One region of the Neomoorella thermoacetica genome, then DNA from elsewhere that is predicted to be linked to it. Evidence: riboswitches for the same ligand, from Rfam matches in the RefSeq annotation. Region 1 holds a riboswitch; each other region holds the start of a gene.
What was found. A riboswitch is a leader RNA that binds a small molecule or an ion and turns the genes downstream of it on or off. The one in region 1 is predicted to bind cyclic di-AMP.
Positions count from the first base shown of each region.

Region 2: linked by a shared signal. The riboswitch ahead of MOTHE_RS06560 (bifunctional alpha,alpha-trehalose-phosphate synthase (UDP-forming)/trehalose-phosphatase) and the one ahead of eam (glutamate 2,3-aminomutase) in region 1 are both predicted to bind cyclic di-AMP.
Region 3: linked by a shared signal. The riboswitch ahead of MOTHE_RS14150 (CAP domain-containing protein) and the one ahead of eam (glutamate 2,3-aminomutase) in region 1 are both predicted to bind cyclic di-AMP.
Region 4: linked by a shared signal. The riboswitch ahead of MOTHE_RS06445 (APC family permease) and the one ahead of eam (glutamate 2,3-aminomutase) in region 1 are both predicted to bind cyclic di-AMP.

Region 1 covers NZ_CP012369.1:371,483-376,530, forward strand. Annotated here, with positions in the region: gene MOTHE_RS01910 (glutamate--cysteine ligase family protein) at 1-587, shown strand, start outside; gene MOTHE_RS01915 (phosphatidylserine decarboxylase) at 581-1,345, shown strand; gene MOTHE_RS01920 (DedA family protein) at 1,342-1,944, shown strand; cyclic di-AMP (ydaO/yuaA leader) riboswitch at 1,989-2,117, shown strand; gene eam (glutamate 2,3-aminomutase) at 2,200-3,477, shown strand; gene MOTHE_RS01930 (OmpA/MotB family protein) at 3,530-4,282, opposite strand; gene MOTHE_RS01935 (flagellar motor protein) at 4,242-5,048, opposite strand, start outside.
Region 2 covers NZ_CP012369.1:1,305,968-1,311,015, forward strand. Annotated here, with positions in the region: gene MOTHE_RS06555 (amylo-alpha-1,6-glucosidase) at 1-931, opposite strand, end outside; cyclic di-AMP (ydaO/yuaA leader) riboswitch at 1,044-1,186, shown strand; gene MOTHE_RS06560 (bifunctional alpha,alpha-trehalose-phosphate synthase (UDP-forming)/trehalose-phosphatase) at 1,331-3,523, shown strand; gene galU (UTP--glucose-1-phosphate uridylyltransferase GalU) at 3,604-4,518, shown strand; gene MOTHE_RS06570 (acyl-CoA dehydratase activase) at 4,567-5,048, opposite strand, start outside.
Region 3 covers NZ_CP012369.1:1,632,696-1,637,743, reverse strand. Annotated here, with positions in the region: gene cysK (cysteine synthase A) at 1-354, shown strand, start outside; gene MOTHE_RS14150 (CAP domain-containing protein) at 402-1,139, opposite strand; cyclic di-AMP (ydaO/yuaA leader) riboswitch at 1,194-1,384, opposite strand; gene MOTHE_RS08270 (YebC/PmpR family DNA-binding transcriptional regulator) at 1,559-2,317, shown strand; gene MOTHE_RS08265 (hypothetical protein) at 2,388-2,939, shown strand; gene ruvC (crossover junction endodeoxyribonuclease RuvC) at 3,132-3,635, shown strand; gene ruvA (Holliday junction branch migration protein RuvA) at 3,632-4,240, shown strand; gene ruvB (Holliday junction branch migration DNA helicase RuvB) at 4,241-5,048, shown strand, end outside.
Region 4 covers NZ_CP012369.1:1,282,251-1,287,298, reverse strand. Annotated here, with positions in the region: gene MOTHE_RS06450 (hypothetical protein) at 1-213, opposite strand, end outside; gene MOTHE_RS06445 (APC family permease) at 203-1,768, opposite strand; cyclic di-AMP (ydaO/yuaA leader) riboswitch at 1,869-2,056, opposite strand; gene MOTHE_RS06435 (HutP family protein) at 2,271-2,681, shown strand; gene aroH (chorismate mutase) at 2,733-3,143, shown strand; gene trpE (anthranilate synthase component I) at 3,320-4,819, shown strand; gene pabA (aminodeoxychorismate/anthranilate synthase component II) at 4,803-5,048, shown strand, end outside.

The sequences.
Region 1 (5,048 bases):
TCCTGGCCCTGCTGGTAATCAACTCACCCATAGCCGGCAGCAGGCGCTACGGCCAATCCTACCGCTGGGCGGAAGCCTTTGCCATCGGGCCGCTGCGGGAGGACAGGCTTTATCGCTTTCAGGACCTCATTGAGTCCAAACGGCTGGGGACCCTGGAAATCCGGGTTTTTGACCCGGTATGGGACCTGGAGCGCATCCGCATCTTGCTGGAATGTATCCGCGCTGTCCTGGAGGCCGGGGTAGATTATCCGGGGGATATTGAAACCTACAATCGCCTGCGCCGGCAGGTGGCCCTGGAGGGTTACATCCAGGAACTACAGCCTATTTACCGGGAACTCTCCAAGCTCCTGCCGGTTCCCGAAGTATATTTCCAGCAAACTCCAGCTGATGCCCTGGGCCGGCTCTGGAAAGAGCAAGGGACCCTGGCCACTTATACGGCCCTGGATAACGCCTATCGCAACGGCATCCTTCAACCCCGGCCGCTGAAAACGATGCGCGTCCGCTGGCCCTTGATGCTGGCCGGGTTTTGCGGTTATTATTTACCCAGGATGCCCTATAGTATAAAGAAGGTGTTATCAGAATGGTAACTTTTTCTATGGCCCTGGCAATCCTGCCCGCGCTCTTCGTGGGTTTAAACCTTTTAAAGATCCTTCTCCTCCTGGCGGCTGTTATCACCGCCATTATGTGGTTTTTGCGCCGGGTATGGTTCTACCGCGACCCGGTCCGGGTGCCTCCAACAGAAGCGGGCACCATCCTGGCCCCGGCCGACGGCAAGATAGTTTACATCAAGCCTTTCCGTAACGGCGAGGTGGTGGCCGAAAAGCTGGGCCAGGCCATCCCTGTCCGGGAAATAATGAAAGCACCGGGCCTGGGCGACCGGGGCTGGATCATGGGGATTTATATGTCGCCCCTGGATGTCCACTTTAATTACGCCCCCATTGCCGGTAGGGTGGAGGATATGGTCCATACCCGGGCCAGGGTTAATCTGCCTATGGTGGATCTCTGGGAATACATCCGCTTGACCTACTTCCGGAGGGCGGTGGACCTCTTTTGCCACCGCTACCGCCTGGTAAATGAGCGCTTGACCATCTTTCTGGATGGTGAGGGCATTAAGATAGCTATGGTGGAGATAGCCGATAAGTTTGTCAACAAGATAAATAGTTTCATCAAGCCGGGCCAGGTAGTCGACCGGGGCCAGAAGGTATCCTTTATCGAGCGAGGTTCCCAGGTGGACCTGGTTATCTTTAGCGAGGACGTTGAGTTTACCGTCCGGGTGGGACAGCAGGTATACGGCGCCAGGACGGTAGTGGCTCGCTACCGGCCTCCGGGCGGGGTGGTGCCTTGACGGCCCTCCATGCTTACCTGGCTCTTTTCGGCCTTCTGGCTATTGAAGGAACGGGTTTACCGGGTGTACCCTTTGAACCGGCCTTCCTGGCCGCCGGCTATTTGATTGAACGGGGCGAAATGAGCTTCTGGGGAGCGGTGCTGGTCGGGACTGCAGGCAACCTCCTGGGGAACCTAATCGGTTACTGGCTGGGAGCCAGGCCCGGTCGCGGGCTGATTGAACGCCTCCTTCACCAGGGATGGGGTGAAGGAGGTATGACAACCGCCCGTTACTGGCTGGCCCGTTACGGGGCGGCGGTAATTATCCTGGCCCGCTGGTTTGGCCCTATCCGCACCCCCACCATCCTGGCTGCCGGGGTGGTTGGGATGGAGACCGGAATCTATGCCCTGTATTCAACCCTGGGTGCCTTTACCTGGACGTTAGCCTGGCAGTATGCCAGTTGGAAGGGGACCCATTACCTTTTGGGGTGGTGGCAGGTCTACCGCCGGTACGCCACCTGGTGGATGGACGCCCTGTTGATCCTGGCGGGATTGGCTATTACCACCATTTCTGTTTATTATTGCTGGCGGCGCTGGCGCCGGGATAAGGAACCTGCCTGATTGACAGGCGCTTATCATCTATGTTAGAATAGTAATGAAAACTAAATAAGCGAGCGCTGAATCCCTGAATAGGGAACGGGGGAACCACTTCTTGGGGTGAATCCTTTTTCAGGTAGGGTTAACTTTCGACCCGAACCCGGCAGCTAACTTCGTAAGCGTAGAAAGGTGAGGTGTAATACCGTTAGTTTTCTATGCCAGCAAAACCCCGGTTCAGGCCGGGGTTTTATTTTACCCTCAGGAAGGAGGAAATAGGTAATGAGTATTTACCCGGAGAAAGGCAGGTTGATGGGAAGGGAAGCTAAAAGGGAAATTGCTCTTGACCGGGCAGCCGAATTGAAAGCCAGGATTGTCGATTACCTGGAAGAAAGGGAGAAGATCGCCAGCGGCCTGGAGGCGGCAGCCGAGATCGAAGCCAGCAAGCAACGTATCCTGGCTTACTTTGGCGCCGGGGAAGCCGAGTGGCAGGACTGGCGCTGGCAGTTGACCCACCGTATCACCTCGGTGGCAACCCTGGCGGAACTGATTCCCCTGACAGAAGCTGAAAAGGAAGCCATACTAAAGGTAGAACGTACCTATCGCTGGGCGGTTTCTCCTTACTACCTGAGCCTGATGGGACCGGAACCTGATTGCCCCATCCGGCGCCAGGCTCTGCCCAGTGCCGCCGAACTGGAGGATAACCATGGCGTCCTGGACCCCATGGATGAAGAGTTGACCTCCCCGGCGCCGGCTATTACCCGCCGTTATCCGGATCGTTTGATTATCAACGTAACCAACCAGTGTGCTATGTACTGTCGTCACTGCCAGCGGCGTCGCAATATCGGTGAAGTCGACCGCAGTCGCAGCCGCCGGGAACTGGAGCAGGCCCTCCAGTATATCCGCCAGAATGAAGAGATCCGCGATGTCCTGATCACTGGCGGTGACGCCCTGATGCTCAGCGATGCCATGATCGACTGGTTGTTGACGGAACTCGATAATATCCCCCACGTAGAAATTAAGCGCCTGGGCACCAGGGTGCCGGTCACTATGCCCCAGCGGATTACCCCGGAGCTGTGCCGGGTTCTGGCCAAGCACCCGCCCATCTATCTCAATACCCAGTTCAACCACCCCCGGGAGGTTACCGCGGCCGCCAAAGAAGCCTGCGATCGCCTGGTCCAGGCCGGGGTGGTCCTCGGCAACCAGGCGGTTTTGTTAAAGGGCGTCAACAACCATCCCTTTGTGATGCGTAAATTAAACCAGGAACTCTTGAAAATAAGGGTACGGCCCTACTATATCTTCCACGCCAAGCCGGTGAAGGGGACCACCCACTTTATTACCTCCATTGAGGAGGGCGTGGAGATCATGGATAAGCTCCGGGGCTATACCTCCGGCCTGGCCGTGCCTACCTATATAATCAATGCCCCCCACGGTCTGGGCAAGACCCCCATCTTGCCACAGTATGTAATCGCCCGTAATGATCACCAGGTGATCCTGAGGACCTGGGAGAAGCGGATTATTTTTTACTCCAACCTGGGACGCCAGAAGGAACAGGCCTAAAGAATAGTATGGAGAATAGAAGCGCCGGGTGTTTCACCTGGCGCTTTTTATATTACTTCTCGCCCTTATGGGGCTCGGTGACGTTGTAGGCTTCCTTGAGGACGACGATATCCACCCGGCGGTTGCGGGCCATATCAGCCTCGCTATTATTGGGGGCCACCGGGCGATATTCTCCGTAGCCGGTGGCCGAAAGGCGTTCCGGTTTGATCCCGGCTTCGCTGATTAAAACCTTGACCACGTTGGTGGCCCGGGCCGTGGAGAGTTCCCAGTTGGATGGGAAGGCCGGGGTGTTGATGGGGAGATTGTCGGTGTGGCCTTCAACCCGTAAATAATTGGGTAGGCGGGCCAGGGCCCGGCCGACCTGGCGCAGGAGGTCCCGGGCTTCGGGGGTCAAATCGGCGGAACCCTTGGGGAAGAGGACGGCATCGGCCACACTGACCACCAGGCCCCGTTCCTCGGTATTGAGGGTCACCTGGCTTTCCAGGCCTTCCTGCTGGATATACTGCTGTAGTTCCGCCCTGGCCCTGGCCAGTTCGGCCCCTTCATCCCCCTGGCCCGGTGCCGGGGCGATACCAGGTACTATAGAGGTCAGGCCTCCGGACGTTAAGATTCCAGTCGTCGGGGCGCCAGTTAGGGTTTGAGCCAGGGAGTTGGCCAGGGCGGCCATTTTCTGGGCGTTGGTATCGCTGATGGCATACATTACGACAAAGAAGATCATCAACAGGGTAATCAAGTCGGAATAGGTCAACAGCCAGCGCTCATGGTTATCCTTGCTGGCGTGCCCTTCCCTGCGGACCGGCACCATCGCTCACCTCCCGCTCTTCCTTCCCGGCACCTGCCCTTTCCTTACCCGGGGCCAGGAAGGCCGCCAGGGTGTTGCGGATCAAGGTGGGGTTCTTGCCTGCCTGGAGGGCCAGGACGCCCTCCAGGATCATCTCCTGGTACAGGCGTTCCCGGGCGTCTTTATTTTTGAGCTTGGTGGCGATGGGCAACCATAAGAGGTTGGCCGAAGAGACGCCGTACAGGGTAGCTATAAAGGCCATGGCAATGGACGGTCCCAGCTTATCGGGGGTACTCAGATTGCTGAGGACGTGGACCAGACCCATGACGGTGCCGATGATGCCCATGGTCGGGGCGTAGCCGCCGGCGGCCTCGAAAAGGCTGATACCGCTGTGATGGCGTTCGCTGGTAGCATAAATGTATTGCTCCAGGACGTTACGGGTCTGTTCGGGGTCGGTACCGTCTACCACCAGCTGCAGGGCGGTGCGGAGAAAGTCGTCCTTGACACCGTCGAGTTCTTTTTCCAGCCGGACGAAACCTTCTTTGCGGGCCAGCACGGCGTAGTTGACGATGGCGTTGATGGTTTCATTTAAGTCCAGGGGTTTTTCCCGGAAGGCGACCTTTAATAGCCTGGGGATATTCAGGACCTCTTCCCGGCGCAAACCAATAAGGGTAGCACCTATAGTCCCGCCGAAAACAATCATGGCCGCCGTAATGGCCAGCAGGGCCCCCGGACTGCCTCCCTCCAGGATGAAGGCTGCAATCAGGGAGCCAAAACCTATCAACAGGCC
Region 2 (5,048 bases), 930 kb from region 1:
TCTGCCAGGAGGTAATCAGGGAATCGCGGCCGAAGGGGGCTGTGTACCAGGGTATCCCGGCCGCTATGATCCCGCCCTCGCCCGGGTAATCTATTTGCAGGGCCTTGAGATCGGTGACGGCCGTCTGGAACATGGCGTTGATGAAGCTATTATCCGTCCACACCCTGGTCGACTCCCTTTGCCACTGGTGGTAGGCGGCTGCCTGTTCAATGGTGGCCGCTGAAAAAAGATCGCTGATCTTGTTACCAGGTGTTGTATTTCCTGCATCCAATTCGATCTTTAAATGCAGGTAGATCTTTTTTTGGAGCGGCAAGGTAAGTTCAAAGCCTACTTCGGCCCGATCGTGGTGGCCGGTGATAGAGGTTGGCACCGGTTCAAAGGTAATGTGGGTGGTACGGATCAGGTTATCCAGGCCCCGGTAAGCCAGGACCAGCCCCTGGCGTCGTACCTCGACCGGTAACAATTCCCCCCGGCGGCGGCGCTGGCTGCCGCGAACCTCAAATATATCCCGGAAATCGGCAGCCAGGTTAAAACGAAGCATTAACTTAACCGGGAAGGGATTAAAATTTATTAAACGCAGGCGTTGAAAAAAGGCGCCCTTAATTAACCGTAGCTGGCGAAGATGGATGGTCTGGGCCGGCACCATAGTGCCGTCGGGTAAATTGAAAACGGGATTGGTAAGTTCAATCTGGGCAAAGTGGCTGTCGCGGATGGAAGAAGATAGAAATACAGGTCGCTGCCCGGCTACAAGAAATTCCAGGTGGCTTAAATAACGGGTATCATTGTAATAAAGGCCCAGGTTACCGTTACCCCCGTCCAGAACCGAACCATCGGGCAGGGAGATGAGAAAAATCCCCCCTTCCTTCAGCACCTCCGTCGCGGGTTCAACAACACCCGGGTTATTGCGCAAATCGAGCTCTGTATCGAGCATATACTCCCCTCCCTTTATTAAGAATGGATTCGGCAGGTATCCTGGAATATCCTTCCGGGAATAAATGGACACAAAATTTGCATTTTGTTCCTGGCGTGATATAATATTTATATATCCTGAAACGCTGAATTGCGGTGTGCAGCCGTAAGCGGGGGACCCAATTTCCCGGGGTGAATCTTGCCGGTTATACCGGTGGGTAGGGCTAGACGTGGCCCGAATCCGTCAGCTAACTTCGTAAGCGTGAAGGGAATACCGCCGGTAAACGGTGTAGTTTTCCATTACGTTTATGGTTTATGCTGCAACCCCGGATTTAAACGGGGTTTATATTTTATATTTTATTTACAGGGAGGGGCTTATTACCGGTAAATAAGTATTTGAGGTGAGGAGGAGGTAGGTAAAATGTCCCAAAAGCAGCCTGCTAAAATTGTCATGGTTTCCAACCGAGGTTCATATAATTTGCAGGCAACCCGGGACGGTATCCAGGTTGTACCGGCCATCAGCGGACTGGTTTCGGCCGTGGAACCCTTCTTAAGGGAAAAAGGTGGCGTCTGGGTTGCCTGGGGTGGCTGGGAGGCGCCCCAGGAGAACAGTCCCGGTTTACGTTTACCGGTACCCGAGGGTAATCCGGCCTATACTTTTCGTGAAGTTCCCCTTACCGCCGATGAAATCAACCTCTATTACCATGGCTTTACCAATAGCGCCTTGTGGCCCCTATGCCATTACTTTTTAGAAAAATGTCGTTATGAAGTCCGGGAATGGTCGGCGTATGTCGATGTTAATGCCAAATTTGCCGCAGCCACCCTGGAAGAAGCCGGGGAAAGGGATACAGTCTGGGTAAATGATTATCACCTGGCCCTGGTACCGGCCCACCTCCGCCACCGCAGGCCCCAATTAAAACAATTCTTCTTCTGGCATATACCTTTCCCCCACCATGACCTGCTGGCGACCCTACCCTGGGCAACCCATATCCTGCGCGGTCTGCTAGGAACCGATGTCCTGGGTTTTCACCTTCAAGCCTACGTTGACAATTTTTTGCAGGCCGTGGCGCACATGCTGGGAGCCAGGGTCGATTTTGAAGCCGGTATTGTCTTCTGGGAGCAGCGGCGCATTCATGTTGGTGCCTGGCCTATGGGCATAGATTATCAAGCCTTCCAGCGCCAGGCTGCCAGTCCAGCCACCATGGCCAGGGCTCAAAAACTGCGGGAACAAATTGGTGTCGAGCGCCTGGCGTTAAGCGTGGAGCGCCTCGATTATACCAAGGGCATCCTGGAAAGGCTCCTGGCGTGGGAACGTCTGCTGGAAGAAGCCCCCGAATGGCGCGGCCGGGCCGCCCTGATCCAGGTCGCCGTTCCCAGCCGGACAGCTGTACCGGCCTATCGTCAGTTAAAGGAGCAGGTGGAAGCCACTGTAGGCCGCATCAACGGCCGTTTTAGTGACGGCAACTACCAACCGGTATACTATTTCTGGCGCGGCCTCCCCCGGCGGGAGCTGGTAGCCTATTACCTGGCAGCCGATGTGATGCTGGTCACACCCTTAAGAGACGGCTTGAACCTGGTGGCCAAGGAATATGTAGCTTCACGGCGTGATCAGACCGGCGTCCTGGTCTTGAGCCGTTTCGCCGGTGCCGCCCAGGAATTGAAGGGTGCCGTCCTGGTGAACCCCTATGACATCGACGGGATGGCCATGATCTTTAATACGGCCCTGGGGATGGGCCGGGCAGAGCAAAGCAAAAGGTTGCAACTGTTACAGGAAAGGGTACGGCGCCATGATGTCCACTGGTGGATGAATTGTTTTCATCAGGCCATGCCGTCAGGGAAGGAGAAACCGGTGATGTCTCCGGATCAGCTGGCAGCTAGGGTACAGGAGTACCCGGAACTACTGCTGATGTGCGACTACGACGGCACCCTGGTTCCCCTGGCCCCCAGGCCGGAAGATGCCGTCCCCGACCCCGGCCTCCTGAAATTACTGCGGCAACTGGTTTCCCGGCCAGGCTTACACCTGGCCGTTATTAGTGGCCGTCCCCTGGCCGACCTCCGCGACCTGCTGCCGATCCCCGGACTCCTCCTCGCCGGCCTGCACGGGGCCCAGGTAGCCGGACCAGAGGGACCTGTTATCAACCTCCTCCCCCCACCGCCGGGGAAAAACCCCTGGCCGGAAATTTTTAGCCTGGCCCGGCAACTGGCGGCAGGTGTTCCCGGCCTTCTTGTGGAAAATAAAGGCGAAGGGGTGGCCCTCCATTACCGGCTGGCCGAACCCGATGCCGCTGCGGGAATCCTGGAGGAATTCCGGCATGCCCTGGAACCCTTTTTACAGGATGGCCTGGAACTAATCCCCGGCCACAAGGTACTGGAGGTTCGCCGCCGGGGCGTAAATAAAGGCCTGGCAGTAACCTACTTCACTCGCCGCTGGCCTCGGGCCTTCCCTGTATACCTGGGCGACGATCGTACCGATGAGGACGCCTTTGCAGCCCTGCCCGGGAACGGCCTGGCTATAGGCGTCGGCCAACGGCAGTCAGGCTATGCCCATTATTTCCTTGCTTCACCGGCAGAGGTTATCGAGTTTCTCCAGCTCTTAAACTGTAGCCGCACCTAATCTTTATAAAAGCAACGGTAAAGTAGGTAATATTTCATTACCAGGGACATATGAATAGACGTGAAAATAAGAACGAGGTGATATCTTTGACCAGGATTCAGAAAGCTATCATTCCCGCTGCCGGCTGGGGTACCCGTTTCCTGCCGGCCACCAAAGCCCAGCCCAAGGAAATGTTACCCATTGTTGACAAACCGGCCATTCAATTCATCGTCGAAGAAGCCGTTAATGCCGGTGCGGAGGATATCCTGATTATCACCGGTAAAAATAAACGAGCCATCGAGGACCACTTTGACCGTTCCCTGGAACTGGAGAACCTCTTGCGGGAAAAGGGAAAGGACGAACTCCTGGCCCTGGTGGAGGGGATTGCTGAACTCGCCGATATCCACTACATCCGCCAGAAGGAGCAACTGGGCCTGGGGCACGCCGTTTACTGTGCCCGCAAATTTATCGGCCAGGAACCCTTTGCCGTCCTCCTGGGGGATGATATTATCGTCAACTCCCCCTCCTGCCTGGAACAGATGCTCGCCGTTTATGAAGAAGTCGGGGCTACCATAGTCGCCGTCCAGGAGGTGCCCCGGGAGGAAGTAAACCGTTACGGTGTCATTGACCCCCTGGAAGTCGACGGCTCCCTCATCCGGGTCAGGGACCTGGTTGAGAAGCCGCGCCCCGAGGAAGCCCCTTCCAATCTGGCCGTCATTGGTCGTTACATCCTGGTGCCGGCGATCTTCCCTCTCCTGGAGAAAGTAAAACCGGGCGCTGGCGGCGAGATCCAGCTGACCGACGCCCTGCGCCTGCTGGCCCGCCAGGACCGTGTCTATGCCTACCGTTTCCAGGGTAAGCGCTACGACATCGGTGACAAGCTGGGCTTTCTCCAGGCCACGGTGGAATTTGCCCTAGCCCGCCCGGATCTCGCCGGCCCCTTTAGCGAGTACCTGGCCGGCATCATTACTTCCACTGCGGACAAGTTGCAGGTTGCCGCCACCAGGGAAGGATAAAAATGGGGTTGACTGACATTTAAACCCTGGTCCAACCGCGACCTAGACCTAGACGGCTACAGCATTGCTCCACTTGCCACAGCGGTCGCCCCAGCGGGCCAGGACCTCTTTTCCTTCCCTTAATTCCACCACTTCGCAGTGATTGGCACACCCCCGGCATTCAAAACCGCCGGTCCGGAAGTCCCTTTCGGTAAGCTCAAAGCCCCGGAAAGCGCTCGTTTTCGGGCGGGCTTCCCGGGCCAGGAGGGCGGCCCCGTAGGCGCCCATAACACCATAATGCTCCGGGACGATGACCTCCGTCCCCAGGGCGCGACTGAAGGCCTGGCGCATACCGGCGTTGGCCGCCACCCCGCCCTGGAAGACTACCGGCGGCAGGATCTCCTTACCCTTACCGACGTTATTCAGGTAGTTGCGTACCAGGGCCTCGCACAGGCCGGCGACGATATCATCCAGGGGGTGGCCCTGTTGCTGTTTATGGATCATATCGGATTCGGCAAAGACGGCGCAGCGCCCAGCGATGCGCACCGGGT
Region 3 (5,048 bases), 1.3 Mb from region 1:
AAAAAGGAAATCCCGGGGGTAAGGATTGTAGCTGTGGAACCGGCGGCTTCACCGGTCCTTTCTGGAGGCCAGCCAGGACCCCATAAGATTCAGGGTATAGGTACCGGCTTTGTCCCGCCGGTCTTGCGCCGGGAGGTGGTTGACGAGATAATCACCGTCACCAACGAAGACGCTATGGAAACGGCCCGGCGCCTGGCACGGGAGGAAGGCCTGCTGGTGGGCATCTCTTCGGGCGCCGCTGCTTTTGCCGCCCTCCAAGTGGCCCGGCGCCTGGGCCGGGGGAAAAGGGTACTGGCCATCGCCCCCGACACCGGCGAGCGCTACCTGAGTACGGAGTTGTTCAAGATAGGCTAAGGGAAAACGGCAGGCCGGTGGCCTGCCGTTTCTACTGCTATGAAGTTCTACTGGCCGATGAATTCCTGGACCCAGTAGTGGCCATAGCTGCCGCCGCTGGCATAGCCGACACCTATGGCCGTAAAATTAGCGTTTAAGATATTACTGCGGTGGCCGGGGCTATTCATCCAGGCCGCTACCACCGCCTCCGGTGTTGGGTAGCCGGCGGCGATGTTCTCCCCGGCTATACGGTAGCTAATGCCGAATTGCTTGAGCATATTGGCGAAGGAACCATAAGTGGGCGACTCATGGCTGAAATAATTCTTGTCCCGCATATCTTCGGCCTTGAGGCGAGCTACCCGGGCCAGCTGCGGGTCTGCTGCCAGGGGTTTCAGGCCGACCTTGGCCCGCTCGGCATTGACCAGGTTCACTACCTGCTGTTCGTAAGCGCTTAACTGGTAGTTACCGGCGGGGGCGGGTTGGGGGGCAGGTTGCGGTGCTGGTACGGCCGGATTGCCGGGACTGGTTACCGGGGCCGGTGCGGGTTTAGATGCTGGTTGTGGTGCAGGCGCCGGTGCCGGAGTCGGGGACTGCCTGGTGACCTGTCCGCTGCCGGCGTTCGGAGAAACATGCCACCGGTAGTGCCAGCTCCAGTAAGGGGCGGTATACCAGCTATAGTTATAGGAGTAAATACCCCTGGTAGAGTTAGAGGCGGGTGTAGCAGCCCGGGCCGCGCTTAAAGGGGCGGCAGCCACAACGGCGGCCAGCAGGATTTTCAGAGCTGCGGTGAGCCACTTGTGCTTCAAAGCGGTCAATCCTCCTTTTACTCCTTTTTTACGCCTGGCCAGGCCAGTAAAAAATCCACCTCCCTTCCAACGCCTCCGGGGTTAGCTGACGGGTGCGGGCTGGAAGTGCCCTATGCCGCTCCCGGTCTTTCTCCCACCGTTGCCCGGCTCCGGACAAAGACGAGAGGTGTATACTGGAAGCGGGATTAACCCCAAGAATATGGTTCCCCCGGTTTCTTTTAAAAGAAATTCGGCGTTTACAGGTGGCCATAACGTTAAATTCATTTTACCATAAAATAAGGGTATAGTTAACATAAAATTGGCAGGCAGAATTTGCTATAACCCATGCTTTAAATAAGCCCGGGCGGTAAATGTTGCTTAAATAAGGCCCTGTATGTTAGAATTTCAATGTTGAGTATATAAGAAAGGGGGTAAGAGAGATGTCCGGACATTCCAAGTGGGCCAATATTAAAAATCGCAAGGCCAAGGTTGATGAAAAACGGGGCCGCCTCTTTACCAAAATCGGGCGGGAAATTATCATCGCCGCCCGGATGGGAGGCGGTGATCCCGAGGGCAATATGCGCTTAAAGGCTGCTATAGCCAAGGCCAAAGCAGCCAATATGCCCAACGAGAACATCCAGCGGGCCATTATGCGCGGTACCGGCGAACTAGAAGGGGCCGCATATGAGGAAATGACCTATGAAGGTTACGGTCCCGGTGGCGTAGCCATGCTTCTGAATATAGCCACCGATAACCGGAACCGTACAGCTTCAGAAATCAGATATATCTTTTCCCGGGGCGGTGGCAACCTGGGCGAAAGCGGTTGCGTAGCCTGGATGTTTAACCCCAAAGGGGTAATTACGGTGGAGGTCCCCGCCGGGGATAAACGGGAAGAAGTAATCCTCCAGGCTATCGAGGCCGGGGCGGAGGATGTCGATGACGAGGACGACGAGGTATTGGAAATCAAGACGGCGCCCGGGGACCTGGAGGCCGTCCGGGAAGCCCTGGAGGCCAGCGGTGTTACCATAACACACGCTGAGGTTGAGATGGTACCGCAAACGACTGTTACCATCGACGACCCGGAGACAGCAGGCAAGGTTATGCGTCTCATTGAACGCCTCGAAGATCATGACGACGTCCAGGCAGTATATACAAACGCTGATATTCCTGCAGCAATTATGGACCAATTAGATATATAGCGAGGTATAAAACTACAGGCCGCCGGCAATGCTAGTTAGTGGCAATTTCTGTTTGGCAGGAGGGGCCACAGTGACAGCAGTCCGGCGCTTGCTTGTTATCGGTATAGTGATCTTTTTCCTTGGGGGACTGGTGGCCTACCAGGAGGCCAGGGTAAATTCCGGCCGGCAGCCGGTTTTTTTAAGGGTGCCAGGTATCATGGAACCCCGGGTCCAGCTTGAACCGCGACTGGAAAAATATTACCGCGGTTGCGGCCATACCTACCCCCTGCCCCTGCCGCCGGGGATCAAGTGGCAGGGATCCGGTAAAGAGGAGATGACCTCCCTTTTTCCGCCGGCCGAAGGGTGGCACCTGAGGCAAGAAGCCGGACGCCTGGTAGCCACCCAGGAAGTTGACGGCCTGTGCCCGGTTTGCGCTCCCAAGCGGCACCTGGCAGTAAAGGACGGCCTGGTGGCCGTTTATCAGGGACCTGCCGGAACCCTGGGGCCGCTGCTTAAGGTTACGGGCCTCAAAATCTCTGCCATCCCGGCCAACTGGCAGTCCAGGATTCAGGCCGGCGAGGCGGAATTTAACTCCGAACAAGAACTCCTGGAAGCCCTGGACAGCCTGGACGAATACCGCTAGTTCCCCGGATATTTTCCGGCCGGGTCAGCGACCCGGTTTTTCTTTTGGTTTGGAAAAAAAGGAACTGCTCTCTTCAACGTCGAATAATTGCCAGGCAGAGGTTTTTTTGAACCGGTACTCCTAAAGAAGATGGAGCATACCCAAACCAATAATAACCATTTTTGATAGAACCATATTTTCGGGGGAATAATTATGCTGATCCTGGGAATAGACCCGGGGACGGCGATTGTCGGTTACGGCCTGGTGGAGGCCCGGGCTGGACAAACCCGCGCCCTGGTATACGATTGTATCCGGACACCGGCGGGGGAGGATCCCTGCCGGCGGCTGGCAACCATTTACGCCGGCATAAGGGAGCTAATCGAGCGCTTGCAGCCAGAAACCATGGCCGTGGAAGAACTCTTCTTTAACAAAAACAGCAAGACAGCCCTAGCCGTTGGCCAGGCCAGGGGCGTGATCCTTCTGGCCGCGGCCCATACCGGTCTGCCGGTGGCCGAGTATACCCCCCTGGAGGTCAAGCAGGCAGTGGCCGGTTTCGGCCGGGCGCCCAAGGAACAGGTCCAGCGTATGGTCCAGGCTTTGCTGGGCCTAGAAGAAAAACCCCGGCCAGATGATGTGGCCGATGCCCTGGCGGTAGCCGTATGTCATGCCAGCTTCGCGCCCTGGCGGCAAAGGGAAAAGGAGGTGGCTGGCCGTTGATCGGGTACCTGCGGGGTAGGTTACATCTGGTAACACCGGAGGGTATCCTCCTGGAGACCGGAGGGATCGGCTGGCTGGTACGTACAGTGACCAATCGTTCCTGGCCGGCCCCCGGTACGGAGATAGCTGTCTACACCCAGCTGGTGGTCAGGGAAGACGCCATGGAATTATATGGTTTTACCCGGCCGGAGGAACTGCACCTTTTCACCCTCCTTAGAGGCGTAAATGGCATCGGGCCCCGGGGCGCCCTCCAGATTTTGGGGGCTGCCAAGCCGGAACAGCTGTCCCGGGCCATTGCCGCCGGCGATAGTGCCTTTCTGACCGCCCTGCCGGGAATCGGGGCCAAGAAGGCCCAGCGGTTACTCCTGGAATTGAAGGACGCGGTTTTAAAATCCGGCCTGGTAGACGGTACGGAGACTGAGGCCATACCGGCAGGAGGCGGGGATAATGATGAAGCCCTGGCCGCCCTGTTGGCGCTGGGCTATAGCCGGGAAGAGATTGGCCCGATCCTGGCCAGGGTACGGCAGGAACTGGGGAATGCTACCCCTACGACAGCCGTCCTCCAGGCGGTACTAAAAACCTTTGGCCGGGGGGGAGGGGATTAATTGGCAACGGAGAGGTTAGTAGCCGGAAACCTGCATAATGAAGACCAGGAACTTGAATTGAGCCTGCGACCGCGCTGCCTGGCAGAGTACATCGGCCAGGAACATGTCAAGGAGACCCTGGGCATCTTTATCCAGGCGGCCCGTGAACGGGGTGAAGCCTTGGACCACGTCCTTCTCTACGGGCCCCCGGGGCTTGGTAAGACCACCCTGGCCGGGATTATCGCCAATGAGCTAGGGGTCCAGCTGCGGGTCACCTCGGGACCGGCCCTGGAACGGGCCGGGGACCTGGCAGCCATCTTGACCAACCTGCAGCCCCGGGACGTCCTCTTTATCGATGAAATCCACCGCCTGCCCCGCCAGGTGGAGGAGATCCTTTACCCGGCCATGGAAGACTTCGTCTTAGATATTATCCTGGGTAAGGGTCCCGGCGCCCGTTCCATTCGCCTGGACCTGCCCCCCTTTACCCTGGTGGGAGCGACTACCAGGGCGGGGTTGCTATCTTCCCCTTTAAGGGATCGCTTCGGCATCAATTCCCGCCTGGAGTTTTACCAGGTGGCCGAGCTGGAAGAGATTATCAGGCGGGCGGCCACCATCCTCCAGGTTGCCATCGAGCCGGAAGGAGCCAGGGAGATCGCCCGGCGCGCCCGGGGGACGCCCAGGGTAGCCAACCGCTTGTTGAAGCGGGTCAGGGATTACGCCGAGATCCGGGCCGGAGGAGTCATTACCAGGGAGGTGGCCCGGGAGGCCCTGGAACTCCTGCAGGTTGATGCCGCCGGCCTGGATAGTTCAGACCGGCGCCTTCTGCTCA
Region 4 (5,048 bases), 910 kb from region 1:
CCGGGCCTCCTTACGCCGCCGGATGAAATAACGAGTAAAGGCCAGGGACCGGTAAATTCCCAGGCCCAGGAAGCCGGCACCAGTGATCCAGGCCATAGGGCTGGGATGGGAAAGGGCACGGATCCAGATAGCCGGTCCCAGGAACAACATGGCCAGGGTTGTAACCATCTGGTAGTAGTCACGCCAGGTAAGGGTTTTAATCTCACTTGACATGGGCCTTAGCCTCCAGGCGTTCCCGTTCTGCAAGAGCCTGCTTGTATTCCTCGAGAAGGTCGTACTCTTCGGCCGCTTCCAGGACCTTTATTTGCTGGGCTTCCCAGTCCCGGGGGATGTTGCCGAAAATGGGGTAGCCCTTGCTCCGGCGATAATAAGCGTAGTAGAGGAAACAGAGGATAATCCACGCCGGCCCGGCGATACGGCCAATGGCATGGGTAAGAATGACTTCGAAGAGTATAGTGCTGATACCCAGGGTACCGATTACCCCCAGGATGGGGAACTCCACCACCCGGCCACGATAATTTATCTTTATGTTTAAAGGCACTTTATAGGGCCGGGGTGCATAGGGATCGGTGAAGCGTAGTTTAATCAGGGCAATAAAAACCAGGATATAGCCTGTGGTAGCCCCGAAGGCATACATGTTACCCAGGGTATCCATAGCATTGGGCGTCAGGAAAGAAAGAACTAACTGAAGGATACCAATGCCCGAGAAGACAAGGATAGTGCGGTAAGGAGTCCGGTAACGAGGGTGCACGGCGTTGAACCAGTCGCTGATAAAATTAAACTGGCTCATGGCAAAGGTCAACCGGGAAGCGCTCATGACCCCGGAGTTGGCCGAAATGAGCAGGATGGTAGCCCCCAGCAGGGCGGCAAAAGGGCCGGCAATAATGCCAATAAAGGGGATGGCATGGGCCAGGGTAGCCACCGGATCGCCGACGGCTTTAGCGATATCCTGCCAGGGTAGGACTCCCAGGCTCATGGTAGAAAAGGCGGTGGCGAAAATGAATACAGTAAAGATCAGGCCGACAGAAGTTCGGGGAACGACAGTCGCCGGCCGTTTGGTTTCCTGGGCCGCCTGGGAGATAGACTCCAGGCCGACAAAGGAGATAATAGCCAGGGAGGAGCCATAGGCAAATTCCTTAAAAGTCGGGAACTGAGTCACCCACTGATGGGCCAGGAGTTCCGGCCGCCAGGCAAAGAGAAACCCAAAGACGATAATGGTTGATTCCGTCAAGATATCAATAGCACCCAGGACTTCATTGAGCAAAGAAGATTCCCTCATACCGCGAATATTGAGGGCAATAAGGAAGAACACCAGGGCCAGGGCCTCTGCCATCCACACCAGGTTGACGTGGTGCAGGGGACCGATGCTGACGGCCAGAGAGTCAATATTGACCCCGAAAAGGTAAGGCAGAAAGAAGTTGATGTAGCCAGCGGAAGCAGTCGCAAAAAGGGCGATATCTATGGTGTAGTCCAAGAGCAAAGCTGCCCCGGCTACAAAACCCCAGAAATCACCCAGCCCGCGCAAGGTAAAAAACTGGCCACCGCCGGCAACGGGGTAAGCGGCGGCAAGCTCGGTATAAGCCAGGCCGATCATGATGTAAACCAGACCGGCCAAGGCGAAGGCCAGACTGGTAGCACCTTTAGCCCAGAGCATAACCAGTCCCAGGGCGGCATAAATGTCGGCACCGACATCCGCGTAACCCCACATGTAGGAGCCCCACACGGTAACCTCCCGGCGGAGCTCCAATTTTTCTGTTGCCGTGGCCATAATACCCTCCTCCAGCGTTAATGAACCTGAAATAACAAATAAAACCAGCCCTCCCCTGTTTACGGATCCAGGCTGGTTCTTTGCCTATTGGACATACGGTACCATCTCCTTTCCTGCCGACGGGGTTAGCTGCCGGGTTCGGGCCGGAGAAAAGCCCTACCCCGCCCTCAGTTTTCATACTTTGAATAGCTTTGGTACCCCAAAGTAATAAAGCTTACTGAGGGCGGGGATTCACCCCTCTGGTGGGTCCCCCGTTCCCGCTTTTCCGGGATTAGGCATTTTAAATTTGCTCGATGCATTGCCGTTAATCTTAGCAGGCCGGAAAAGTGCTGTCAAAGTAAGCCTGGATAGGAAAACGTTTTTGGGGGGTTAAACTACCTGACATTATTATGTGGAGGCGGCCGCTCTTTTAAAAGCGCTTCTTTGCTTGACCGCAAATCTTCTTGCGATGCCGGTCATGATGTAATATAATCAATTCAAGTATAAATGGGTGGAGGCAATCATGGAGTACGGCAGTAAAAAGGTAGCGGCAGTAGCCATTAAAATGGCCCTTTCGGAAAGCCGGGAGGAGGAGGCCCGGCTGAAAAAGGAATATGCAGCCGGCGGCATATCTACGGCGGCCGTGGATTATGGGGGCGAATTTATTAATTCTGTCCAGAAAATCATTGAACGGGCAGTAGTGGCCGCCAAAAGGGAAGGAGTCATTAAAGAGGCCCACCAGGAAGAAGGAGCCATTGCCGGGGCGACGCGGGAAGCCCTCTCCCAGATTATGCCCAAAGCCATCGGGCTGAATGTGGGGGGGAAAATCGGTATTGCCCGCTGGCACGATCATTTGAGTGTAGCCATCTTTTTCGGCATTGGCCTGTTGCACCTGGATGAAGTCGGCATCGGTCTGGGGCACCGGGCTGTCTAAAAGGGCGGCTGCCGGAGCCTGTAAACAGAGCAGTATGGTAGGAGGGGTAGCATGACTGAGCCGGTGGGGCAGGAAGCGCCTGGGGCTGGCATGGAGAAAGGACCCGGAGGGAAAAAAGTAAGGGGCCTGCGCGGGGCCGTTGACGTCGAGGAGAATACGGCCCCAGCAATTATTGCGGCAACAGAACAATTATTACGGGAGATAGTTATCCGTAACGACCTGGAAAGAGGAGATATTATCAGCGCCATTTTCACCGTGACCCCCGATCTTGATGCCGCCTTCCCGGCTGAAGCCGCCCGCCGTCTGGGCTGGTTGGATGTGGCCCTGATGTGCGCCCGGGAGATACCTGTACCGGGAAGCCAGCCGGGAATAGTGCGGGTGTTAATCCATGCCTACAGTGATCACCAACCGGTGCATGTTTACCTTGGCCGGGCGAGTCAATTGCGCCCGGATCTGCAATAAAAGTATTGACAGGTATTTACCATCCATGTTATTCTTATAATAACAATCGCATACAGTTGAGGCGAGTTGAGCAGAGTGGAGTTTAGCTTAGAGTTGAGCTTGATTAAGGGTAAAGTTTTACCAGGGCTCATCTTTGAGCGCTGGTTTTTATTTTGCCCCTGGGGAGGGAGAAAGCAGTGTTTCACCCTGACCGGGCAACCTACCTGGACCTGGCCCGGAAGGCCCCTTATATTCCTGTCTGGACAGAGATTCTTGCCGATACAGAAACTCCCATTTCCCTGTACTTAAAATTCGCCGGCGGTCCGGACAGCTTCTTACTGGAGAGTGTCGAAGGCGGGGAAAACCTGGGCCGCTATTCCCTCATTGGCTTCGATCCCCTGCTGACCTTCACCGCCAGGAGTGGTAAGGCTTATTTAAGCACGAATAACGCCACTGCCAGGTTGCTGGAAGAAAAACCCTTCAAGGCTTTAAACAATTTAATGGCCAGCCTGTCCCTACCACCTAGTGAGGGACCACGCTTTCAGGGCGGCCTGGTAGGCTACCTGGGATATGATATGGTCCGGGAACTGGAGGCTTTGCCCCCGGGGCCCGGTAATGACCTGCAAATACCAGATACCCACCTGACCCTCCACCGTTGTTACCTGGTTTACGACCATATCCTGCGGACAGTGAGGATAACCTGCCTGGGGCGAGGCGGGGAGAATGCCCTTGCCGGGTATGAAGAAGCTGTAGCCGGGGTCAAGGGAATTCTGGAAAAACTCGGGCGATCTTCTGGCGGGTACCGGAATGGGTATCCGCCGGCAGCAGGGCAACTGGTCCCGGAAGGGGTCTCCTGGCAGGCCAGCGTGACCCGACAGGAATTTACCGGGATGGTTACAAAAGCTAAGGAGTATATCGCCGCCGGCGATATCTTCCAGGTGGTCCTCTCCCAGAGATTGAGCCTGCCCTTCAGGGAGGACGCCCTGGTCGTTTACCGGCACTTGCGAGCCCTTAACCCTTCGCCGTATATGTTTTACCTTAACTTCCCGGAGGTGCAACTGGTAGGCGCATCGCCGGAAATGCTGGTGCGGGTGGAAAGGGGAACAATCGATTATCGCCCCATCGCCGGTACCAGGCGCCGGGGACGGACTGCTGCCGAGGACAGGGCCCTGGCCGCGGAACTCCTGGCCAGCGAGAAGGAGCGTGCCGAACACCTGATGCTCCTGGACCTGGGGCGGAACGACGTGGGAAGGATAGCCGTCCCGGGCAGCCTGCAGGTGACCCGGCAGATGGTGGTGGAGTATTATTCCCACGTCATGCACCTGGTTTCCAGCATTACCGCCCGCCTGGCTCCTGGCAGGAGTGCCCTGGACGCCCTTCTGGCCTGTTTCCCCGCCGGTACGGTGACCGGGGCTCCCAAGGTACGGGCCATGGAGATCATCACCGAACTGGAGCCGGTCAACCGGGGACCCTATGCCGGCGCCGTAGGTTACCTGGGTCTCCATGGCAACCTGGATACCTGCATTGCCATCCGCACCATAGTTTTTGCCCGGGGTCGGGCCTTCATCCAGGCCGGGGCGGGCATTGTCGCCGACTCCGACCCGGAAGCCGAATATGAAGAGACCCTGAACAAAGCCCGGGCGCTGTTGCAGGTATTAAAAAAGCCGGAGGTGGGCACCCGTGCTGCTAATGATTGATAACTATGATTCCTTTACCTATAACCTGGTGCAGTACTTCCTGGAACTGGGGCAGGAGGTGGTGGTACGGCGTAATGACGCCATAACCCTGGAGGAGATTGCTGAACTAAACCCCGATTACCTGGTCCTTTCCCCCGGCCCTTGCACGCCCAATGAAGCCGGTATCTCCTTGGCGGCCATCACCGCCTTTGCCGGCAAGATACCCATCCTGGGCGTCTGCCTGGGCCAC